One region of the Streptomyces sp. NPDC087300 genome, then DNA from elsewhere that is predicted to be linked to it. Evidence: riboswitches for the same ligand, from Rfam matches in the RefSeq annotation. Region 1 holds a riboswitch; each other region holds the start of a gene.
What was found. A riboswitch is a leader RNA that binds a small molecule or an ion and turns the genes downstream of it on or off. The one in region 1 is predicted to bind cobalamin.
Positions count from the first base shown of each region.

Region 2: linked by a shared signal. The riboswitch ahead of ACIO9J_RS36270 (ABC transporter substrate-binding protein) and the one ahead of cobN (cobaltochelatase subunit CobN) in region 1 are both predicted to bind cobalamin.
Region 3: linked by a shared signal. The riboswitch ahead of ACIO9J_RS23895 (ribonucleoside triphosphate reductase) and the one ahead of cobN (cobaltochelatase subunit CobN) in region 1 are both predicted to bind cobalamin.
Region 4: linked by a shared signal. The riboswitch ahead of ACIO9J_RS19375 (ABC transporter substrate-binding protein) and the one ahead of cobN (cobaltochelatase subunit CobN) in region 1 are both predicted to bind cobalamin.

Region 1 covers NZ_JBIUYI010000010.1:298,956-304,231, forward strand. The annotation lists gene cobN (cobaltochelatase subunit CobN) at 1-2,240, opposite strand, end outside; cobalamin riboswitch at 2,275-2,413, opposite strand; gene ACIO9J_RS35760 (cobalamin biosynthesis protein CobG) at 2,519-3,796, shown strand; gene ACIO9J_RS35765 (precorrin-8X methylmutase) at 3,871-4,497, shown strand; gene ACIO9J_RS35770 (precorrin-2 C(20)-methyltransferase) at 4,521-5,276, shown strand, end outside.
Region 2 covers NZ_JBIUYI010000011.1:83,812-89,087, reverse strand. The annotation lists gene ACIO9J_RS36280 (ABC transporter ATP-binding protein) at 1-692, opposite strand, end outside; gene ACIO9J_RS36275 (FecCD family ABC transporter permease) at 689-1,696, opposite strand; gene ACIO9J_RS36270 (ABC transporter substrate-binding protein) at 1,834-2,796, opposite strand; cobalamin riboswitch at 2,840-3,001, opposite strand; gene ACIO9J_RS36265 (Mov34/MPN/PAD-1 family protein) at 2,965-3,387, opposite strand; gene ACIO9J_RS36260 (amino acid permease) at 3,478-4,989, opposite strand.
Region 3 covers NZ_JBIUYI010000005.1:799,612-804,887, forward strand. The annotation lists gene ACIO9J_RS23880 (Bcr/CflA family efflux MFS transporter) at 1-327, shown strand, start outside; gene cpt (chloramphenicol phosphotransferase CPT) at 410-931, opposite strand; gene cobF (precorrin-6A synthase (deacetylating)) at 1,017-1,805, shown strand; cobalamin riboswitch at 1,892-2,045, shown strand; gene ACIO9J_RS23895 (ribonucleoside triphosphate reductase) at 2,094-3,881, shown strand; gene ACIO9J_RS23900 (anaerobic ribonucleoside-triphosphate reductase activating protein) at 3,878-4,492, shown strand; gene ACIO9J_RS23905 (S26 family signal peptidase) at 4,482-4,979, opposite strand; gene ACIO9J_RS23910 (ABC transporter ATP-binding protein) at 4,988-5,276, opposite strand, start outside.
Region 4 covers NZ_JBIUYI010000004.1:804,364-809,639, reverse strand. The annotation lists gene ACIO9J_RS19385 (ABC transporter ATP-binding protein) at 1-431, opposite strand, end outside; gene ACIO9J_RS19380 (FecCD family ABC transporter permease) at 428-1,477, opposite strand; gene ACIO9J_RS19375 (ABC transporter substrate-binding protein) at 1,561-2,598, opposite strand; cobalamin riboswitch at 2,700-2,886, opposite strand; gene ACIO9J_RS19370 (VOC family protein) at 2,894-3,346, opposite strand; gene ACIO9J_RS19365 (helix-turn-helix domain-containing protein) at 3,352-4,212, opposite strand; gene ACIO9J_RS19360 (haloacid dehalogenase-like hydrolase) at 4,448-5,276, shown strand, end outside.

The DNA of each region.
Region 1 (5,276 bases):
ACGGCGGACAGGTCCCAGTCCGCGTCGTCCATCGCCTGGACCAGGGCGCGGGCCTTGTCCTCCGCCTCGTCGGCGCTCACGCGCGTGGCGGCCGACTCGTCCAGGCCGAGGGCTTCGCGCAGACCGGGCAGGGCCGTCGTGCCGCCCCAGATCTGGCGGGCGCGCAGCACCGCGAGGACGAGGTTGACGCGGTCGGCGCCCGCGGGCGCGCTGCCCAGGACGTGCAGTCCGTCGCGGATCTGCATGTCCTTGATCTCGCAGAGCCAGCCGTCGACGTGCAGCAGGAAGTCGTCGAAGCCGTCGTCCCCGGGGCGCTCCTCCAGACCGAGGTCGTGGTCGAGCTTCGCGGCCTGGATCAGCGTCCAGATCTGGGCGCGGATCGCGGGCAGCTTGGCCGGGTCCATGGAGCTGATCTGGGCGTACTCGTCCAGGAGTTGCTCCAGGCGCGCGATGTCGCCGTAGGAGTCGGCGCGGGCCATCGGCGGCACCAGGTGGTCGATGAGCGTGGCGTGCACGCGGCGCTTGGCCTGGGTGCCCTCGCCCGGGTCGTTGACCAGGAAGGGGTAGATAAGCGGCAGATCGCCGAGCGCGGCGTCGGGACCGCAGGCGGCCGACAGGCCCGCGTTCTTGCCCGGCAGCCACTCCAGGTTGCCGTGCTTGCCGAGGTGGATCATCGCGTCGGCGCCGAAACCGCCGTCCGTCGCGGACGCGGCGATCCAGCGGTACGCCGCCAAGTAGTGGTGCGAGGGCGGCAGATCGGGGTCGTGGTAGATCGCGATCGGGTTCTCGCCGAAGCCGCGCGGCGGCTGGATGAGGATCAGCAGGTTGCCGCGGCGCAGGGCGGCCAGCACGATGTCGCCCTCGGGGTCGCCGCCGTTGCCCACCCGGGACTTGTCGAGGAACATCTCGCCCGGCGGCGGACCCCAGTGCCGCTCGACCGACTCGCGCAGCTCGGCGGGGAGCGTCGCGTACCAGCGCTTGTAGTCGGCGGCCGGGATGCGGACCGGGTTGGCGGCCAGCTGCTCCTCGGTGAGCCACTCCTGGTCGTGCCCGCCCGCGTCGATCAGCGCGCGGATCAGCTCGTCGCCGTCGCCGGACACGAGACCGGGGATCTCTTCGGTGGCCCCGAAGTCGTAGCCCTCGCCGATGAGCCTGCGCAGCAGCGCGACGGCGGACGCGGGGGTGTCCAGACCCACCGCGTTGCCGATCCGGGAGTGCTTGGTCGGGTAGGCGGAGAGCACCAGGGCGAGGCGCTTGTCGGCGGCCGGGATGTGCTTCAGACGGGCGTGCCGTACGGCGATTCCGGCGACCCGGGCCGCGCGCTCGGCGTCGGCCACATAGGCCGGGAGCCCGTCCTCGTCGATCTCCTTGAACGAGAACGGCACGGTGATCAGGCGGCCGTCGAACTCCGGCACCGCGATCTGGCTCGCGGCGTCCAGCGGCGACACGCCCTCGTCGTTCTCCTCCCAGGCCGCGCGGGACCCGGTCAGGCAGAGCGCCTGGAGGATCGGCACGTCGAGGCCGGTGAGCGCGCCCGCGTCCCAGGACTCGTCGTCACCGCCCGCCGACGCCTCCGCGGGCTTGGTGCCGCCCGCGGCGAGCACGGTGGTCACGATGGTGTCGGCGGCGCGCAGCTCCTCGATGAGCTCCGGCTCGGGGGCGCGCAGCGAGGCCACGTACAGCGGCAGCGGGCGGGCGCCCGCGTCTTCGATGGCGCCGCACAGGGCGTCCACGAACGCGGTGTTGCCGCTCATGTGGTGGGCGCGGTAGTAGAGCACCGCGACGGTCGGGCCCTCGACGGCGCGGGCGGTGCGCTCGAGCGGGCCCCAGGAGGGGGCGGGCGCGGGCGGCTCGAAGCCGTGGCCCGTGAGCAGCACGGTGTCGGAGAGGAAGCGGGCCAGCTGCTCCAGGTTGGCTGGGCCGCCGTGCGCCAGGTAGGCGTGGGCCTCCGCGGCGATGCCGACCGGCACGGTGGAGGAGGCCATCAGCTGGGCGTCGGGGGCCTGTTCACCGGTGAGCACGACGACGGGCAGGCCGCTCGCGGTCAGCTGGTCGAGGCCGTCCTGCCAGGCGCGGACACCGCCGAGGAGGCGTACGACGACGAGGTCGGCGCCGTCCAGGAGCGCGGGAAGCTCGGCCAGGTCGAGGCGCGATGGGTTGGCGAACCGGTAGTCGACGGGACCCCCCGCAGCACGGGCGCTGAGCAGGTCGGTGTCGGAGGTCGACAGCAGCAGAAGCATGCGGGCGCAGGCCTTCCTCGGGGTGTCCGCGCCCCGGGTGGTCGTGTTGGACGGCAGGAGTTCCTGGCTCACCCCACGTCGGTGGGGCTCACAGTGGCGGGACCGCGCCGGATTCGCACCGGGCTTCCTCCATCGGGTCCTGGTGGACCCACGCCGTCGCTGGCGTCGACGGACCTGGCGGTCCGCCGCCTGCATAGTAAGTCCTGCCCAGGTCGCGGTGGGCGGCCACCTGCCAGGACGGCCGGTATCGGGAGGCGCCCCGCCGGATCCGCGTGGGTATGCTCGCCGCCATGCCGCCCACCCGAGCAACCTCCACACAACAGGGCGAATCCCTCATACGCGACCGGGGCGACGCCTGCCCCGGAGCCCTCCGCCTGCACCGCGCCGACGACGGCGGCCTGGCCCGACTCCGGCTGCCCGGCGGCCTCTTGACGTCCCGTCAGGTCGACGTCCTGGCCACCGCCGCCGAGCGGCTCGCGGACGGTCACCTCAGCATCACCTCACGCGGCAACGTCGAGCTGCGCGGCCTCGGCGAGACCTGCGGCGGCGCACTCTCGGCGCTCCTCTCGGACGCGGGCCTGCTCCCCTCCGAACGGCACGAGCGCGTCCGCAACGTGGTGGCGTCGCCGCTGGCCGGAATCGACGGACTCGGCCACGCCGACGTGCAGTTGTGGGCCCGTGAGCTGGACGGACTCCTCTGCGCCGAGGAGTGGACCGCGGAGCTCTCCGGCCGCTTCCTGTTCGCCGCCGACGACGGGCGCGGGGACGTGGCGGGGCTCGGCGCCGATGTGACCTTGATCGCAGAATCGGCGGGCACGGCGCTGCTTCGGCTCGGCGCCGCCACGTTCCGGGTGCCGGGCGCCGAGGCTCCCCGTGCCGCGCTGGCCGCGGCCGGGGCGTTCCGCACGGCCGCGCTGGCGGCGGGCAACGGCGCCTGGCGGGTGGCCGAGCTGCCGGCCGGGCGGGCCGTCGAGGTGGCGCGGGCGCTGGCGGACGCGGGCGTTCCTGCGACGGCGGCCGCGGCCCCGGCACCGGTCGCGGGGACGACGGTTCAGGGCCCGCCGCCTCCCGGCGTCCTCGGCGGTGCCGTGCTGGTCACGGCCCCGCTGGGACGGGTGAGCGCGGCCCAGCTGCGCGCGCTGCTGCCCGCGCCCGGCGACGAGGTACGGGTCACGCCCTGGCGCGGATTCGTCGTGCCCGGGTTCACCGACGAGGCCGCGCGGGAGCGCCTTCGGGTCCTCGCCGACGCCGGGTTCGTGACCGAGCCCGCGTCGCCCTGGCTCGGCGTCGGCGCCTGCACCGGGCGGCCCGGCTGCGCCAAGTCGCTCGCCGACGTCCGCGCGGACGCCGTGCCCGGCCGCGCCGGACTCCCCGTCCACTGGTCGGGCTGCGAGCGCCGGTGCGGGCATCCGCACGGCGACTGGGTGGACGTCCTCGCCACGGCGGACGGCCGCTACGAGGTGACCCTGCGCACCGGCGGCTCGGTCGTGCCCGTGGCGGGCGCCACCGTGACGGAGGCGGTCACCACCGCCCGTACGCCCCCGCACCCGACCTGACCACGCACATGACGACGCCCCACGACCACGACGACCACGACGGCCGGAACGGCCACGAGATGAGCGAGAGCACAGTGTTCGACTACGAGAAGGACGGCGCGGCGATCTACCGCGAGTCCTTTGCCACCATCCGCGCGGAGGCGGACCTCGCGGGCCTGCCCGCCGACGTCAGCCAGGTCGCGGTGCGGATGATCCACGCCTGCGGGATGGTCGACCTCGTGCGCGACCTCGCCTTCAGCCCCCGGGTGGTGGCCGACGCCCGCGCGGCGCTGCGCGGCGGCGCGCCGATCCTCTGCGACGCGAACATGGTCGCGAGCGGCGTCACGCGCAAGCGGCTGCCCGCGGACAACGAGGTCATCTGCACGCTCGCCGACCCGTCCGTGCCGGACCTCGCGGCGCGCCTCGGCACCACCCGCAGCGCCGCCGCGCTCGAACTCTGGCGCGACCGCCTGGAGGGCTCCGTCGTCGCCATCGGCAACGCGCCCACCGCGCTCTTCCGCCTCCTGGAGATGATCGAGGAGGGCGCCCCGCGCCCGGCCGCCGTGCTCGGCATCCCGGTCGGCTTCGTCGGCGCCGCCGAGTCCAAGGACGCGCTGGCCGGACACGCGTCGGGGATCGAGTACCTGGTCGTACGGGGACGGCGCGGCGGCAGCGCGATGGCCGCGGCGGCGATCAACGCGATTGCGAGCGAGGCGGAGTGAACACCGAAACCACCCAAGACGCCCTGCGGGGACGGCTCTACGGCGTCGGCCTCGGGCCCGGCGACCCGTCGCTGATGACGCTGCGCGCCGTCGAGGTCATCGCCGCCGCCGACGTGGTCGCCTACCACTCGGCACGGCACGGCCGCTCCATCGCCCGCTCGATCGCGGCCGCGCACATCCGCGCCGACCACATCGAGGAGGCGCTGGTCTACCCCGTCACCACGGAGGGCACGGACCACCCCGGCGGCTACCGGGGCGCGCTCGACGACTTCTACGAGGCGGCGGCGGCCCGGCTCGCCGCACACCTCGACGCGGGCCGCACGGTCGCCGTGCTCGCCGAGGGCGACCCGCTCTTCTACGGCTCCTACCAGCACATGCACAAGCGCCTGGCCGACCGCTACCCGACCGAGGTGATCCCCGGCGTGACCTCGGTCAGCGCGGCGGCCGCCCGGCTCGGTGAGCCCCTGGTGGAGGCCGAGGAGGTCCTCACGATCCTGCCGGGCACGCTCCCCGAGGAGGAACTCGCGGCGCGCCTCGCGGCGACGGACTCGGCGGTCGTGATGAAGCTCGGCCGCACCTTCGGCAAGGTGCGCGGCGCCCTGGAGCGCACGGGCCGGCTCGACGAGGCACGGTACGTCGAGCGCGCCACCATGGCGGGCGAGCGCACAGGGCGGCTGGCCGACGTGGACCCGGAGTCCGTGCCGTACTTCTCGGTGGCGGTGCTGCCGAGCAGGGTGGCCCCGCTGACCGGCGGGCCCGCCGCGCGCAGCGCCCCGGAG
Region 2 (5,276 bases), on a different contig from region 1:
GACACGACGAGCCGGCCGCCGTTCAGGACGTAGAGGCGGTCGCAGTAGTAGGCGGCGAGGTTCAGGTCGTGCAGGGCGAGCAGGTTGGTGGTGCCCAACTCCCTGACCAGCGACAGGATTTCGAGCTGGTAGCGGATGTCCAGGTGGTTGGTGGGCTCGTCGAGCACGACCAGGGTGGGGCGCTGCACCAGGGCGCGGGCCATCAGCGCGCGCTGGCGTTCGCCGCCGGAGAGCGAGGGGAAGGAGCGGTGGGAAAGCGCCGCGACGCCGACCCGGTCGAGGGCGGCCCGCACCAGTTCCTCGTCGGCGGCGGTGTCCGCCTCCCAGAAGCGCTTGTGCGGGGAACGGCCCATGGCGACCACCTGCTGGACGGTCAGCTCGAAGGCGGCCTGCCCGTCCTGCGGCACGGTGGCCAGGCGCCTGGCGCGCGCCTTCGCGGGCATCGCGCCCAGGTCGTCGCCGTCGAGCAGGGCGCGGCCGCGCGAGGCGCGCAGGGTGCCGTACACGCAGCGAAGCAGCGTCGTCTTGCCGCTGCCGTTGGGGCCGACGACGCCGACGGTCTCGCCGGGCGCCGCGGTGAGGTCGACGCCGTCCACCAGGAGCTTGCCGTCGATCTCGTACGAGAGTCCCTCGGTGCGCAGCGCTCCGGCGGGCGCGGGGGTCTCGGGGATCTCGGGGGTCTCCAGGGTCATGCCGGGACTCCTTCGGTGCGCCGCCGCAGCAGCCAGAGGAAGAACGGGCCGCCGGTCAGCGCGGTGAGCACGCCGACGGGGATGTCCTGCGGGGCGGCGATCGTGCGCGCTGCCAGGTCGGCGGCGACGAGGAACACCGCGCCCATCAGGGCCACCACGGGGAGCAGCGGGCGGTGCGCGGCGCCGACCAGCATGCGGGCGGCGTGCGGCACCATCAGGCCGACGAACCCGATGGCCCCGCTGTAGGCGACCAGGACGCCGGTCAGGAGCGAGGCGAGGACGAAGACCGCGGCGCGGAAGCGCGCGGTGTCCAGGCCGAGGACGGTGGCGCCCTCCTCTCCGACGAGCAGCAGGTCCAGGGGGCGGGCGAGCGCCATCAGCAGGGCCGTGCCCGCGACCAGGGCGCAGCAGGGCAGGGCGAGCATGTCCCAGCGGGCGCTGCCGAGGCCGCCGAGCGTCCAGTACAGGACTTCCTTGAGGTGGTCCGCGCTGTCCGCGGTGACCAGGATGAGGCTGGTCAGGGCGGTCAGGATGTACGAGACGGCGACACCGGCGAGGATCAGACGGCCGGTCGCGAAGCTGCCGCCGCTCCTGGCCAGGGAGTAGACGAGGACCAGCGAGACCAGGGCGCCCGCGAAGGCGGCCGCCGGGATGGTGACGGTGGTCGCGAGGGCCGAGCCGACGCCGAAGGTGCCGCCGAGCACGATGGCGCCGACCGCGCCGACGGAGGCGCCCGAGGAGACGCCGAGCAGGAACGGGTCGGCGAGGGGGTTGCGGACGAGGGCCTGGAGGACGGTGCCGATGACCGCGAGTCCGGCGCCGACGGCTGCGCCGAGCAGGACCCTGGGGAGTCTCACGTCCAGCACGATGGTTCTGAACGGGGAGGGGTCGGCGCGGCCCGTGAGGATCTCCACGACGGTCCCTGGCGGGACGCGGACGGAGCCCAGGGCTAGGCCCGCGATGACCGCTGCCGCTAGGGCTGCGGTGAGTGCCGTCAGGATCAGTAGGCGCTGTCCCCGTGACCTGCGCCCATCGCCCTTCGGGCTCGTCCTCAAACGCCGGACGGGCTGAAGATCCCGCCCCTCGGGCTGAGGATCCCGTCCCTCGGGCCGAGTCCTCCGCGGCCGAGTCTGCTCGGAGTTCACAGCTGCGCCGCCAGCTTCTTCACCGCCTCGGGTGCTCGTACGCCCGTGACCATGTCCGACAGCGGCAGTACCGCGAAGCTCTTGTTCCTGATGGCGGGGACGTCGGCGAGGGCCGGGTCGTCGAGGAGGCGCTTCTTCTTCTGGGCGACCGTCGTGGCGCCGTAGTCGAGGATCACGATGGTCTCGGGGTGGCGGTCCACGACCGTCTCCCAGGAGGCGTCGGCGAAGGACTTGTCGACGTCGGCGAGGACGTTGCGGCCGCCCGCGCGCTTGATGATGTCGTTGCCGATGCCGCGGCCGCCGACCGTGAACGCCGTCTTGTCGCCGCTGTCGTAGACGAAGACGGACCGGGCCTTCTTGCCCTTCAGCTCCTTCGCCGTGGCGGCCAGTTCGCGCTCGGCGCCGCCGACCCACTTGTCCGCGCGCCCCCGCACCCCGAAGGTGGCGCCGACCTCGCGGACCTCGCGGAAGACGTCGTCCATGGTGACGGGGCGCTTCGCGCAGCCCTCGATGTTCAGGCGGCTCTCGATGCCCGACTTGGCGAGCGCGGGGCGGCCGCGGCCGTCGCCCGCGAGGAAGGCGCTCGCGTAACCGCCGTACACGAAGTCGGGGTTGGCGGCGAGCAGCTTCTCGTAGGAGGGGTACTCCTTGGCCACGACGGGGACCGACTTGTAGGCCTTGGCGTACTTCGGCAGGACCTTGTCGTCGAGGTAGGCGGTGCCCGCCATCCGGTCCTGGAGGCCGAGTTCCAGCATCACCTCGGTGGCGTGCTGGTTCATGGTGACGGCGCGCTCCGGCGGTGCGTCGTAGGTCGTCTTCACACCGCAGTTGGTGACGGTGTACGGGAATCCGGCGGCCTTGGCGGCGGGCGCGGAGTCACCGTCGGAGTCCGAGGCGGAGCACGCGGCGAGCGGGACGAGCAGGGCCGCGGCGGCCAGGGCGCGTATCGGGCGGGACATGGGGGTGCTGCCTCCTCCAGGGGATTTCCGCGTCCCCTGCGTTGCGTGGAGCAAGGCGGCAGGTCAGTTCCTGACTCCCCCGCCCCCGGTGGGGGTGGGGTCACAGTGGCGGGACCGCGCCGGATTCGCACCGGCTTCCTGGCTCCTGCCGCCTCGAGGTCGTGGAGGTCAGTATGCCTCTACGACCTGCACCTCTTCCTCGGTGACCGTGCCCTCGACGATCCGGTACGAGCGGAACTGGAAGGGACCGGCGTCGTCGGTGTCCGCCGTGGAGACCAGGACGTAGTGCGCGCCGGGCTCGTTGGCGTAGGTGATGTCGGTGCGCGAGGGGTAGGCCTCGGTCGCGGTGTGCGAGTGGTAGACGATCACCGGCTCCTCGTCGCGGTCGTCCATCTCGCGGTAGAGCTTGAGCAGGTCACCCGAGTCGAACTCGTAGAACGTGGGCGAGCGCGCGGCGTTCAGCATGGGGATGAACCGCTCGGGCCTGCCGGTGCCCGCCGGGCCCGCGACCACGCCGCACGCCTCGTCGGGGTGGTCCTGGCGCGCGTGCGCGACGATCTGGTCGTGGAGGGCCTGGGTGATGGTCAGCATGGCAGCCAGGATAAGCAGAGGGGCTCCCGCGTACCGAAGTGTGGTACGCGGGAGCCCGCATGCTGGACAGGGCCTGGGGAGGCCCGGCTGTCAGTCCTTGTCGATGCCCTTGGCCGGGGCCTCGTCGGCGGGGGCGGCGCCGGAGGCACCGACCTTCTGCCGGTTGAAGGCGGCGGCCTCCGGGTTGCGGCTCTTGAGGACCAGGTAGCAGACCGTGAGGATCGCGGCCCAGACCGGCGCGGCGTACAGCGAGATCCGCGCGTCCTTGTCGACGCCCATCATCACGATGACCATGCCGATGAAGGCGAGCGCGAACCAGCTGGTGAACGGGGCTCCCGGGGCGCGGAAGGTGGACTGCGGCAGCTCGCCGCGGTCGGCCTTGCGGCGGTAGCGGATCTGGCAGCACAGGATCATGATCCAGGCCCACATGCCGGAGATGGTCGCGAAGGAGACGACGTAGTTGAACGCCTCGCCCGGCCACTGGTAGTTGATCCAGACGCCGACCAGCATGAAGGCGGCGGAGACCGTGGTGCCGATCAGCGGCAGGCCGTTCTTCGTGAGCCTGGTGAAGAACTTGGGGCCCTGGCCGTTCATCGCCAGGTCGCGCAGCATGCGGCCCGTCGAGTACATGCCGGAGTTGCAGGAGGACAGCGCGGCGGTGAGCACCACGAAGTTCACGATGGCCGCGCCGACGCCGAGGCCCATCTCCTCGAAGGCCTTCACGAACGGGGAGACGCCCGGCTGGAAGGACGTCCACGGCACGACCGAGAGGATCATGATGAGGGCGCCGACGTAGAAGACGGCGATGCGCCACGGCACGGTGTTGATGGCCTTGGGCAGGACGGTCTTCGGGTCCTTGGACTCGCCCGCGGTGACGCCGACGAGCTCGACGGCGAGGAAGGCGAACATCACGATCTGCAGGGTCATCAGCGTGGAGCCGATGCCGTTGGGGAAGAAGCCGCCGTCGTCCCACAGGTGGGTCACGGAGGCGGTGTCACCGGCGTCGGAGAAGCCGATGGTGAGAATGCCGAGACAGATCAGGATCATGCCGATGATCGCGGTGACCTTGACCATCGAGAACCAGAACTCCAGCTCACCGAAGAGCTTCACGGAGATCAGGTTCGCGCCGTACAGAATGACCGTGAAGACCAGCGCGTACGCCCATTGCGGGAATGAGTCGTGTGTCCAGTACTGCATGTACTGGGCGGCCGCGGTGACTTCGGTGATGCCGGTGACGACCCAGAAGAGCCAGTACGTCCAGCCGGTCACGAATCCGAAGAACGGGCCCATGAATTCGCGCGCGTACTCCGAGAAGGAGCCGGACACGGGCCGGTACATGAGGAGCTCGCCGAGCGCCCGCATGATGAAGAAGATGACGAGGCCCGCGATCGCGTACGCAAGGATGAGGCTGGGCCCGGCCTTGTGAATGGCCTTGCCCGCGCCGAGGAACAGGCCGGTGCCGATGGCACCGCCGATCGCGATCATCTGGATCTGCCGGGCTCCGAGCCCGCGCTGATAACCCTCGCCCTCGCCGGACTGACCGGCGGCGGTCCGCCCGGCCTCATTGCCGTCGTGATGCTCTTCGACCTGCACTGAGGTCATGGTGACGCCTTTCTCCATGCTGATCCGCGCCCGCACATCTGCGTTGTGGCAGCGGGTCAGGTCCTGATCCCCCCGGATATGGAATGGAGTGCTACCGGCGGTCTGCCGGCTGGAGCGCCCTCGGCGACATGGGTGGCGTCACCGAGTGGTCGTGAAGATTTATCACGGCGGCAACAGTGATGCTTTGCGCCACATGTGGCGCACACCACTGGGAGAAGCGGACAAAGTTCTCTTGCGTCGCCATAAACGGGCATTGGCTTGACGCGATCGTTATTCGGATTTGAGCG
Region 3 (5,276 bases), on a different contig from region 1:
CTGGCGCTGGGCGCGGGCTGGTTCGGCGACACCGGTCTCGTGCCGGTCTGCGCGGTCCTGTTCGTCTCCGTCGCCGGCCTCGGACTGCTCATCGGCAACGCCAACGCGCTCGCCATGAACCGCACCGCGCACGCGGCGGGCGCGGCGTCGGCCCTCCTCGGCGCGTCCTCGTTCCTCGTCGGCGCCCTGGTGTCGCCGCTCGCGGGGGTCGCCTCCGGCGCGGTTCCCCTGGCGGTCATCCAGACGGTCGCCTCGGCCGCCGCTCTCGTCGGCTTCGTGATGCTGGCCCGTGGTCGTCCGGCGGCGGGGGACAAGAGGGCCGACTGACGTACGAGGCCGGGCGGGGCCCGCTCCGCCGGTGTGGCGGTCGGCCGGGGCGGGCGATTCCGCTCCTGACGGGCCGAGGCCGTCAGGCCACCCGCGCCGCGATGGTCCGAGCGCAGGTCAGGGACTCGGTGCGGGTCGTGTCCACCTCCAGGTCGTAGGCCACGCCCTCGTGCGCGAGCCGCGCCTGCGACGCGGCCATCCCCTTGGTGCGGTCGCCCCGCGCGACCTCACGGGCCGCGGCGACCTCGCTGTCGCACCGGACGCCCACCCACAGGACGTCGGTGTCACCGACGGCGTCGCGCCACCGCTGCTGGCTCGCCGCGCCGCTCAGGAAGACGTCGTCGACGATGATCCGCGCACCGGACCCGGCCATCGCCACGAGCCCCGCCATCCAGGCCGCCTCCAGCGCACGGAAGTCGGTCCCGACGCTCACCCCGCCGTCCGCGCCGAACTCGATGCCGTCCTCCGACGCCTGTGTCTTCGCGGGCAGCGCCTCGATGAGCGAGTCGATACCGAAGGCCAGCCACGGATCGGGGAGCACGTCCTGCAGGCAGCGCACGATCCCGGTCTTCCCCGAGCTGGAACCGCCGTTGAGGATGATCATCTGAGTCGTCACCGCGCCACAGTAGGGCGGTGACCGGCCGGGGCGAAGAGATTTTCGTCGTGCCGCACCTGCCAGACTTCGGCCCATGACCACAGAACGACGCCAGATCCTCGTCATAGGCATCGGTGCGGGCGACCCCGACCAGCTGACCCTGGGCGCGGTGAAGGCCATCCGCAGGACCGACGTCTTCTTCATCGTCGGCAAGGGGCAGGACAAGTCCTCGCTGACCGACCTGCGGCACAGCATGCTTCAGGAGCACGGGCAGCAGCCCTACCGGGTGGTGGAGGTGACGGACCCGAGCAGGGACCGGCGCCCCATGGACCGCTCCGACTACACCTCCGCCGTCCAGGACTGGCGGACCCGTCGCGCGGACCTCTTCGAGCGGCTGATGCGCGAGGAGATGAGCGCGGGGGAGACCGGCGCCTTCCTCGTATGGGGCGACCCCTCGCTGTACGACAGCACGCTCGGGATCCTCAACGACATCGAGGCGCGCGGCTCGGTGTCCGCGAGCGTCGAGGTCGTGCCCGGGATCACCAGCGTCTCGACGCTCGCCGCCCGGCACCGCATCCCGCTGAATCAGGTGGGCCGACCGCTGCACATCACCCCCGCCCGCCGCCTCTCCGACGTGGGCCAGAACGACGACGGGGACATCGTCGTCATGCTCGACGCGCACGAGTCGTTCACCCAGGTCGAGGGGGACGACGTGTGGATCTACTGGGGCGCCTACCTCGGCACGCCCGACGAACTGCTCGTCGCGGGCCGGCTCGCGGAAGTGGCGGACCGCATCCGGCGGTTGCGGTCCGAGGCGCGGGCCAGGCACGGCTGGATCATGGACACGTATCTGCTGCGCATCGTGGCGCCGACGGACGCCTGAGCGGGTCACGCGAGGACCAAAGTCATTCCCACGCCGGACCAACGTCACCCAACATCTTCGGTCGGCATGTCGGACATAACACTAGATGTAGTGTGACGGACGTCGGTTCGGCGACAGCGGCGCTTCAGCGTCCGCGGCCGGGACAACAGGGAATCCGGTGCGAATCCGGAGCTGCCCCGCAACGGTATGGGCCCTCTCGGGGGCCCGAGCCCGATACCTGCCGACGGCCGCCGCGCGGACCGCGCGGCGGCCCCGCACACATTCCGGACGCCTCGTGGGAGGGCTGACGTGACGCAGATCGACGCCGTGGACTCGGTGACCGAGTACCTGGACCGCAGTGACTGGCGGGTCAACGCCAACGCCAATCAGGGCTATTCGCTCGGTGGACTCATCCTGAACACGGCCGGCAAGGTCGTCGCCAACTACTGGCTCGACCAGGTCTACCCGGACGCCGTGGGCCGCGCCCACCGCGAGGGCGACCTCCACATACACGACCTGGACATGCTCTCCGGCTACTGCGCGGGCTGGTCCCTGCGCACGCTCCTCGCCGAGGGCTTCAACGGGGTGCCGGGGCAGATCGACTCCGCCCCGCCGCGCCACTTCTCCTCCGCCGTCGGACAGATCGTCAACTTCCTCGGCACGCTGCAGAACGAATGGGCCGGGGCGCAGGCGTTCAGCTCCTTCGACACCTACATGGCGCCGTTCGTCCGCGTCGACTCCATGACGTACGAGCAGGTCCACCAGTGCATGCAGGAGATGGTGCACAACCTCAACGTGCCGTCGCGCTGGGGCACCCAGACGCCGTTCACCAACCTCACCTTCGACTGGACCTGCCCCGAGGACCTGCGCGAGCAGGTGCCGGTGATCGGCGGCGTGGAGGCGGACTTCGGCTACGGCGAGCTCCAGCACGAGATGGACCTGATCAACCGCGCGTACATCGACGTCATGACGGCGGGCGACGCCACGGGGCGGGTCTTCACCTTCCCGATCCCGACCTACAACATCACCGACGACTTCCCCTGGGAGAGCGACAACGCCCGGCGGCTCTTCGAGATGACCGCGAAGTACGGGCTCCCGTACTTCCAGAACTTCATCAACTCCGGCCTGAACCCCGGCATGATCCGCTCCATGTGCTGCCGCCTCCAACTGGACCTCACCGAACTGCTCAAGCGCGGCAACGGATTGTTCGGCAGCGCGGAGCAGACCGGGTCCCTCGGCGTCGTCACGGTCAACTGCGCGCGCCTGGGCCACCTGCACGCGGGCGACGAACAGGGCCTGTACGACGCGCTCGACCGGCTGCTCGGCCTCGCCCGCGACAGCCTGGAGATCAAGCGCGTCACCGTGCAGGACCTGATCGACGGCGGACTCTTCCCGCACACCAAGCGCTACCTGGGTACCCTGCGCAACCACTTCTCCACCATCGGCGTGAACGGCGTCAACGAGATGATCCGCAACTTCACGCACGACGCCCACGACATCACCACGCCCGAGGGGCACGCGCTCGCCGTCCGCCTCCTCGACCACGTCCGGGCGCGCATGGTCGAGTTCCAGGAGCGGACCGGCCACCTGTACAACCTGGAGGCCACCCCCGCCGAAGGCACCACCTACCGCTTCGCGAAGGAGGACCACCGACGCTTCCCCGACATCCTCCAGGCGGGCACCGACACCAACCCGTACTACACGAACTCCTCACAGCTGCCGGTCGGTTGGACCGACGACCCCTTCGAGGCGCTGGAGCGGCAGGACGAACTCCAGACCAAGTACACCGGCGGCACCGTCCTCCACCTGTACATGTCCGAGCGCGTCTCGACCGCCGAGGCGTGCCGCACCCTCGTGCGCCGCTCTCTGGAGCGGTTCTCGCTGCCCTATCTGACGGTGACGCCCACCTTCTCCATCTGCCCCGAGCACGGCTACCTCGCCGGTGAGCGCGCCAACTGCCCGTCCTGCGGCGGCGACTGCGAGGTCTGGACCCGCGTCATGGGCTACCACCGCCCGGTCTCCTCCTTCAACATCGGCAAGAAGGGCGAGCACGCCGAGCGCACCCACTTCCAGGAGCGCACGGTGGTCCCGGCGTGATCCGCGTCGGCGGCTGGGCCCGGCTCTCCACCTGCGACTGGCCGGGCAAGCTGGTCACCACCGTCTTCTGCCAGGGCTGCCCGTGGCGGTGCGGCTACTGCCACAACCCGGAGCTGCTCGACGCGCGGGCGCGCCCGCCCTTCGAGGTCCCGTGGCCGACGGTGACCGCCCATCTGGGCCGCCGCCGCAGCCTGTTGGACGGGATCGTCTTCTCGGGCGGGGAGCCGCTGCTGCAACCGGGCCTGGCCGACGCGGCACGGCAGGCGCGCGAGCTCGGCCACGCGGTGGGGCTGCACACCGGCGGCGCCTACCCGCGCCGGTTCGGCGCGCTGCTCGCCGAAGGGCTCGTCGACTGGGTCGGCTTCGACGCCAAGGCGCACCCGGACGCGTACGACAGGGTCACCGGCGTCCGCAACAGCGCGACACCCGCCGAGCGCAGCCTGCGCCTGCTGCTCGACTCGGGCGTCCCCCACCAGATCCGCACCACCGTGGACCCCGCGCTCCTCGACGAGGGGGACGTGACCGCGCTGCGGGACTGGCTGGCCGGTTACGGGGTCACGAAGCACGTGCGGCAGGAGGTCCGGCACGGCCCCGTCGGCCTCAGCGCCTGACCCGAAGCGGGATCCAGGGGCGGGCGCGGAGCACCACTCCCAGCACACGGTCCATGGGGAAGTAGCCCAACTGCCGTGAATCGACGCTGTGATGGGGGTTGTCTCCGAGCAGGAGGAGACGGCCCGGCGGCACGGGGCCGGTGCGGGGGAGTGGTGGGCCGGTCGGGTCTCCCGGGACGGCGCCCACGCGTTTGATCATCCACTGGCGGTCGGCCACCGCGGCGGCCCGCGCGTCCGGGTCCAGCGGCGGCCCAGGCCAGCGGTGGCCCGCGCCAGGCCGCTCCACGACGATGACCCGGCCTGCGGCGAGGGCCCGGACGTGCGGGCGCAGCACCAGGACGCGGTCGCCGTCGTGGTAGGCGGGCTCCATGCTCCGGCCGCGCACGGTGACGGAGACCAGCGCACGACGCGCGAGCGCGGTGGTGGCGAGTGCCGTACCGAGAGCGGCGATCGCGCCGAGCGCCCGGCCTGTCCTTGTACGTCTCACGAGTCCTCTCATGGGTCGATCGCCCCCACCGCGGTCGGTTCCGTCTCCTCGCGGTAGCCCGACGCCTGGAGGGTGAACAGCCGGGCGTAGCGCCCGTCCGATGCCAACAGGGCCGTGTGGTCGCCCTGTTCGACGACTCTTCCGTCGCTCAGGACCGCGATCGAGTCGGCGTCCCTGAGTGTGCCGAGGCGATGCGAGATGAGCAGGCTCGTGCGCGCCCCGCGGTGTTCCCGCAGGGAGGCGTGGATCTCGTGCTCCGCGGCGGCGTCCAGGCCCGCCGAGGGTTCGTCGAGGATC
Region 4 (5,276 bases), on a different contig from region 1:
CAGGACTGGGCCGCGCGGGAGGCCAGGCCCGTGCGGGTCAGGGCGTCGCGGACGGCGCGTTCGTCTCCGGCCGTCGGCGCCGACCAGGCGCGGCGGTGCGGGATGCGTCCCAGGCGTACGACGTCCGCGACCGTCAACTCGACCTGTGTGTCGGTGTGTTGCTCGACCACGGCGATCCTGCGCGCCACGGCGCGGCGGCCCGTGTCGGCCAGCGCACGGCCGTCCAGGGTGACCACTCCGGAGGCCGGGGCGAGGACGCCCGCCAGGATGCGCAGGAGCGTGGACTTGCCGGAGCCGTTCGGGCCGAGGAGGCCCACCGTGGCGCCGGTCGGCGGGGCGAGGCTCACGCCGTCGACGACCAGGCGCCCGCCCGCCTCCCGGGACACGCGCTCGGCGCGCAGACCCGCCGCCCCCTCGTACGCGTACGTCACGTCACCCTCCTCGTCCGGTACAGCACGACCACGAACGCCGGTACGCCGATCAGCGACGTCACCACGCCCACCGGGACCTCCTGCGGATCCAGGACCGTGCGGGCCAGGGTGTCCACCCAGACGAGGAAGACCGCGCCGGCCAGCGCCGTGACCGGGAGGAGGCGGGCGTGGCCCGAGCCGACGAGCGCGCGGGCCGCGTGCGGCAGGACCAGGCCGACGAAGCCGATGGCGCCCGCGGAGCTCACCAGCACCGCGGTCAGGAGCGCCGTCGTGCAGAGCAGGACCAGGCGGGTGCGGGCGACGCGGACGCCGAGCGCGGCCGCCGCCTCCTGGCCGAAGGCGAAGGCGTCCAGGGTGCGGGCGTGCGAGAGGCAGATGAACAGCGCCGCCGCGAGCACCGCCGCGCACAGCCACACGTCCGTCCAGCCGACCCCGCTGAGCGAGCCGAGCAGCCAGAACAGCACGCCGCGGGTGGTCTCCGCGTCCGCGGCGGTGAGGACGAAGAAGGAGGTCAGCGCGGAGAACAGCTGCATCGCCGCGACGCCGGAGAGGACCACGCGGTCCGTCGTGCCGCCCAGCGTGTGACTCAGGATCAGGACCAGGGCGAACGAACAGAGCGCCCCGATGAAGGCACCGGCCGAGACCGAAAGGACTCCCCCGCCCACGCCGAGCACGACGACCGCGACCGCTCCGGTGGACGCGCCGGAGGAGACCCCGAGCACGAACGGGTCGGCGAGGGGGTTGCGGAGCAGGGACTGCATGACCGCGCCGCAGACCGCGAGTCCGGCGCCGCAGACCGCGGCGAGCAGGGTGCGCGGCATCCGCAGGTTCCAGACGATGCCGTCCCTGATCGGGGTGAGCCGCGCCTCTCCCCCGCCGAGGTGCGCGGCGAGGGCCGACCACACGTCGGGCACGGAGATGTCCGCGGGCCCGATGGTGACGGCCACCGCCACGGAGAGGACGAGGGCCGCGACCCCGGCGAGCCACAGCAGCGCCTGCCGCACCGGGGCGCCCACGGAGGTGGACGCGACCGCGACCTCGACCATGTCCGCGTCCGCCTCCGCGGGTGCCGTCCCGTCCGGCGTCGCGGGTGCCGTCCCGTCCGGCGTCACCGGCGAGGTCCCCCGGGTCACTTCGCGAGGCCGAACTTCCGCAGCCCCGCCGCCACTTGCTCGATCCCGTCGACCGTACGGACCGTCGGGTTCATGGCCTGGCCGCTGAGGAGTACGTAGCGCTTCTTCTTCACGGCGGTCAGGTTCTTGGTCGCCGGGTTCGACTCCAGGAACTTGATCTTCGCAGCGGCGCTCTCCGCCGACTGCGACTTGCGGGTGAGGTCGCCGATGACGAGGACGTCGGGGTCGCGGTCGGCGACGGTCTCCCAGTTGATCTGGGGCCATTCCTCGCGGGTGTCGTCGAAGACGTTCTTCGCGCCGAGCTCGCGCGTGATGATGCCGGGGGCGCCGCAGCAGCCCGCCATGTAGGGGGCGTCGGAGTTGGCGAACCAGTAGAGGAGCTTCGCGTCCGACGCGTCGATGTCGTCGGTGGCCTTCGCGACGCGGCCCTTGAGCCCCGCGACCAGCTTCTCGCCGCGCTTCTCGACGCCGAACACCTTCGCGAGGTCGCGGATCTCGCCGTAGACGGTGTCCATGGTGAGGGTCTTGACGCGCTTGCCGTCGCCGCCGCCGTCGTTGTCCTTGCCCGCGCAGTCGGTCGGCGAGACGTAGACCGGTACGCCCAGCTCGGTGAACTTGGCGCGGTCGGCGACACCGCCCTTGCCGACCGTGTACAGGAAGGAGGCGCTGACGAAGTCCGGCTCCTGGGCGAGGACCTTCTCCAGGGAGGGGTAGCGGTCGGCGAGCCGCTCCACCTTCGCGTTCTCCTTCGCCAGGTTCTTCAGGACCGGGTCGGTCCAGGTGCCGGTGCCCGCCATGCGGTCGGCGAGGCCGAGCGAGAGCAGGATCTCCGTGGAGCCCTGGTCGAGGGAGACGGCCCGCTGCGGCGGCGCCTTGACCTCGGCTTTCTTGCCGCAGGAGGTGACCGCGACCGGATAGCCCGCCGCCTGCTCCCCCGCGCTCTTGCTGGTCTTCTCCGCGGAGCCGCCCCCGCACGCGGTCAGCGCGAGCGCTCCGGCGCAGAGCGCGGCGGACATACGTATAGCGGCGGACATACGTATACGGGTACGGGTACGGGCTGTGGAGGACACACGATCCCTTGAGTCTCACGGCTCATGCGCGGAGCCTGGCCTGCGTCACGCCCTCCGCCGCACGGTGCGCGGGCGGAGGCGCCAGCAGGTCTTCGGACTCGGGGATCGGCCGGGCGGGGCGCCTTCCCGGGCGTCCGTGGACGCCCAGTGGCCGTGGCCCCGCCCGTCCCCCTCACCGCTGCGCGTCAGTTCCGGATTCGCACCGGATTCCCTGGCCCAGGTGTGGGTTTGACTGGCTTGCGCAAGTTATCACGCCTGCTCAGGACGTCGGCCGGGGCCTCGGCTCGCCCCGGTAGGTCCCGAACGACCAGCGGTTCCCCTCCGGGTCGAGGATGCCGAACTCCCGGCTTCCGTACGGTTTGTCCTCGATCTCCGTGGTGATCCGCACGCCCGCCGCGGTGAGTGTGGCGTACAGCTCGTCGACCCGGTCCGTGACCACGTAGGCGCCGGAGGTGCCGGGCTTTCCGCAGGTGCCTTCGGGCGCCGACGGGTCGTACGAACCGAGCATGACGCCGCCGCCCTCGGGCCAGTCGAGCTGGGCGTGGGCGACGCGGTCGCCGTCCTCGTAGACGGCGGTGCGCAGGAAGCCGACGGTGCCGACGAGGAAGTCGATCAGGGCGGGGGCGTCCTCTGCCTGGAGGCCCGCCCAGACGGTCGGGGCGGGGGCCGCTTCAGTCGTGGTGTCGGGTGTGGTGTCCGGTGTGGTGTTCATGGGCCTCAGTCTTCGCCCGGACCGTGCGCCCCGGCTTGGATATTCCGGCACTCTTCGGCCAGCCAGCGGGTCGGGCTCGCCCCCGTGTACTGCCGGAAGTCGCGGACCAGGTGCGAATGGTCGTAGTAGCCGGTGTCGGCCGCGATCCTGGCCAGGTCGGGGCCCCCGCCCGCCGTGACGGAGCGGACCACCGCGGTCCGCGCGTGCTGGAAGCGCATCAGGCGCGCGGCCTGCTTGGGGCTCAGCCCGGTCTCGGCGCGGAACACCGCGGTGAGGCGGCGCTCGCTGAGCGCGACGTGCCGGGACAGGCCGCCGACCGTGCCCGCGCCCCGGTGCCTGGCCAGCCACGCCCAGGCCTCGGCGACCTCGGGGCGCACCGGGTCCGCCCGGTCGGCGGCCGCCACGCGCCGCCGCAGATAGTCGGCGAGGAGGGCGAAGCGGTCCGGCCAGCGGTCGAGGGCACACAGCCGCTCGCGGACCTCGGCGGCCCGGCCGCCGAGGACGTCCGTGCCGCTGGTGACGAGCTCTCCCATGAGCCCGGCGGCGGGCAGACCGAGCAGCGCGCGGGCGGCCAGGGGGTGCACGGCGAGCTGGATGCCCGCCTCGTGCTCGGGCTGCACCACGTAGGCCGGGCTCTGGTGCAGGCCGCCCAGGACGATGTCGGTGCGCACCGCGTCCCCGCCGGTCGCCTGCCCGGGTGTGCTGCCGGTGGCGATGGGGCCTTCGAGGGAGAAGATCACGGTCAGATACGGCGAGGGCAGGCCCCGGTGCAGCCCGGGACGCTGTCCGGCGCTGCGGTAGCCGACCGCCGAGACGACCATGCCGTCGAGCCGGGGAACGGCCCTGACGAACTCGTGGGAGCCCATGCGCCCAGTATGCGCGGGACCACTGACACGGACTCGGCGACGGCCCCGGCGACGACCTCCGCGACCGGGACCGCGGCGCTCCCGGCGCCCGCTGCGGCTACCCGTGTTCACCCGCTCCATGCCCCTCGTGCACGGTGACTTCGATCATGGGAAATGACCGCGCCGCCCCATAGCATTGCGCGCCGCTCCGGACGGGGCCGCACACCGCTCTCAGGAACGGCAGGACACCGCAGACATGGCAGTACGAGCAAAGAACAAGCCCGCCCTCATCGGCGCTCTGGGGGCGCTCGCCGCCGCCGTCCTCGCGGGCAGCGCGCTCTGGCCGACCTCCGAGGCGAACGCGGCGGGCTCCGCCGCGCAGACGGCGAAGGCCGCGAAGGGCGCGGCCGGCGAGCTCACGCACTGGCCGAAGCCGGTGGCGAAGAAGCTCGGCAAGGTCATCGCGAAGAACGACCACAAGGGCGCGTACGCCGTCTTCGACGCGGACAACACGACGTACCGCAACGACCTGGAGGAGTCCCTGCTCCCCTTCCTGGAGATGAAGGGCGTCCTGACCCGCAAGACGATGGACCCGTCCCTGAAGATCATCCCCTTCAAGGACAAGGCCGGGCACAAGGAGAGCCTCTACAGCTACTACAACCGGCTGTGCGAGGTGGACGACCAGGTCTGCTACCCCTGGGCCGCGCAGATCTTCTCCGGCTTCACGCTGAAGGAGCTCAAGGGGTACGTCGACGAGCTCCTGGCGTACAAGAAGCCGATCCCCGCCGAGTACTACGAGGACGGGAAGGTCACCAAGACCGAGGTGAAGCCGCCGGAATTCTCGCGCGGCATGCAGCAGCTCTACAAGACGCTTCAGGCGCACGGCATCGAGGTGTACGTGGTCAGCGCGGCCAGCGAGGACCTGGTGCGCATGGTGCTCGCCGACCCCAAGTACGGCTACGGCGTGAAGCCGCAGAACGTCATCGGCGTCTCGATGCAGCTCAAGGACCGCGAGACCGGCGAAGTGACCAGCTCCCGCAAGGAGATCGCCGAGGGCCGCTTCGGCGAGAAGGACCGCGCCGAGC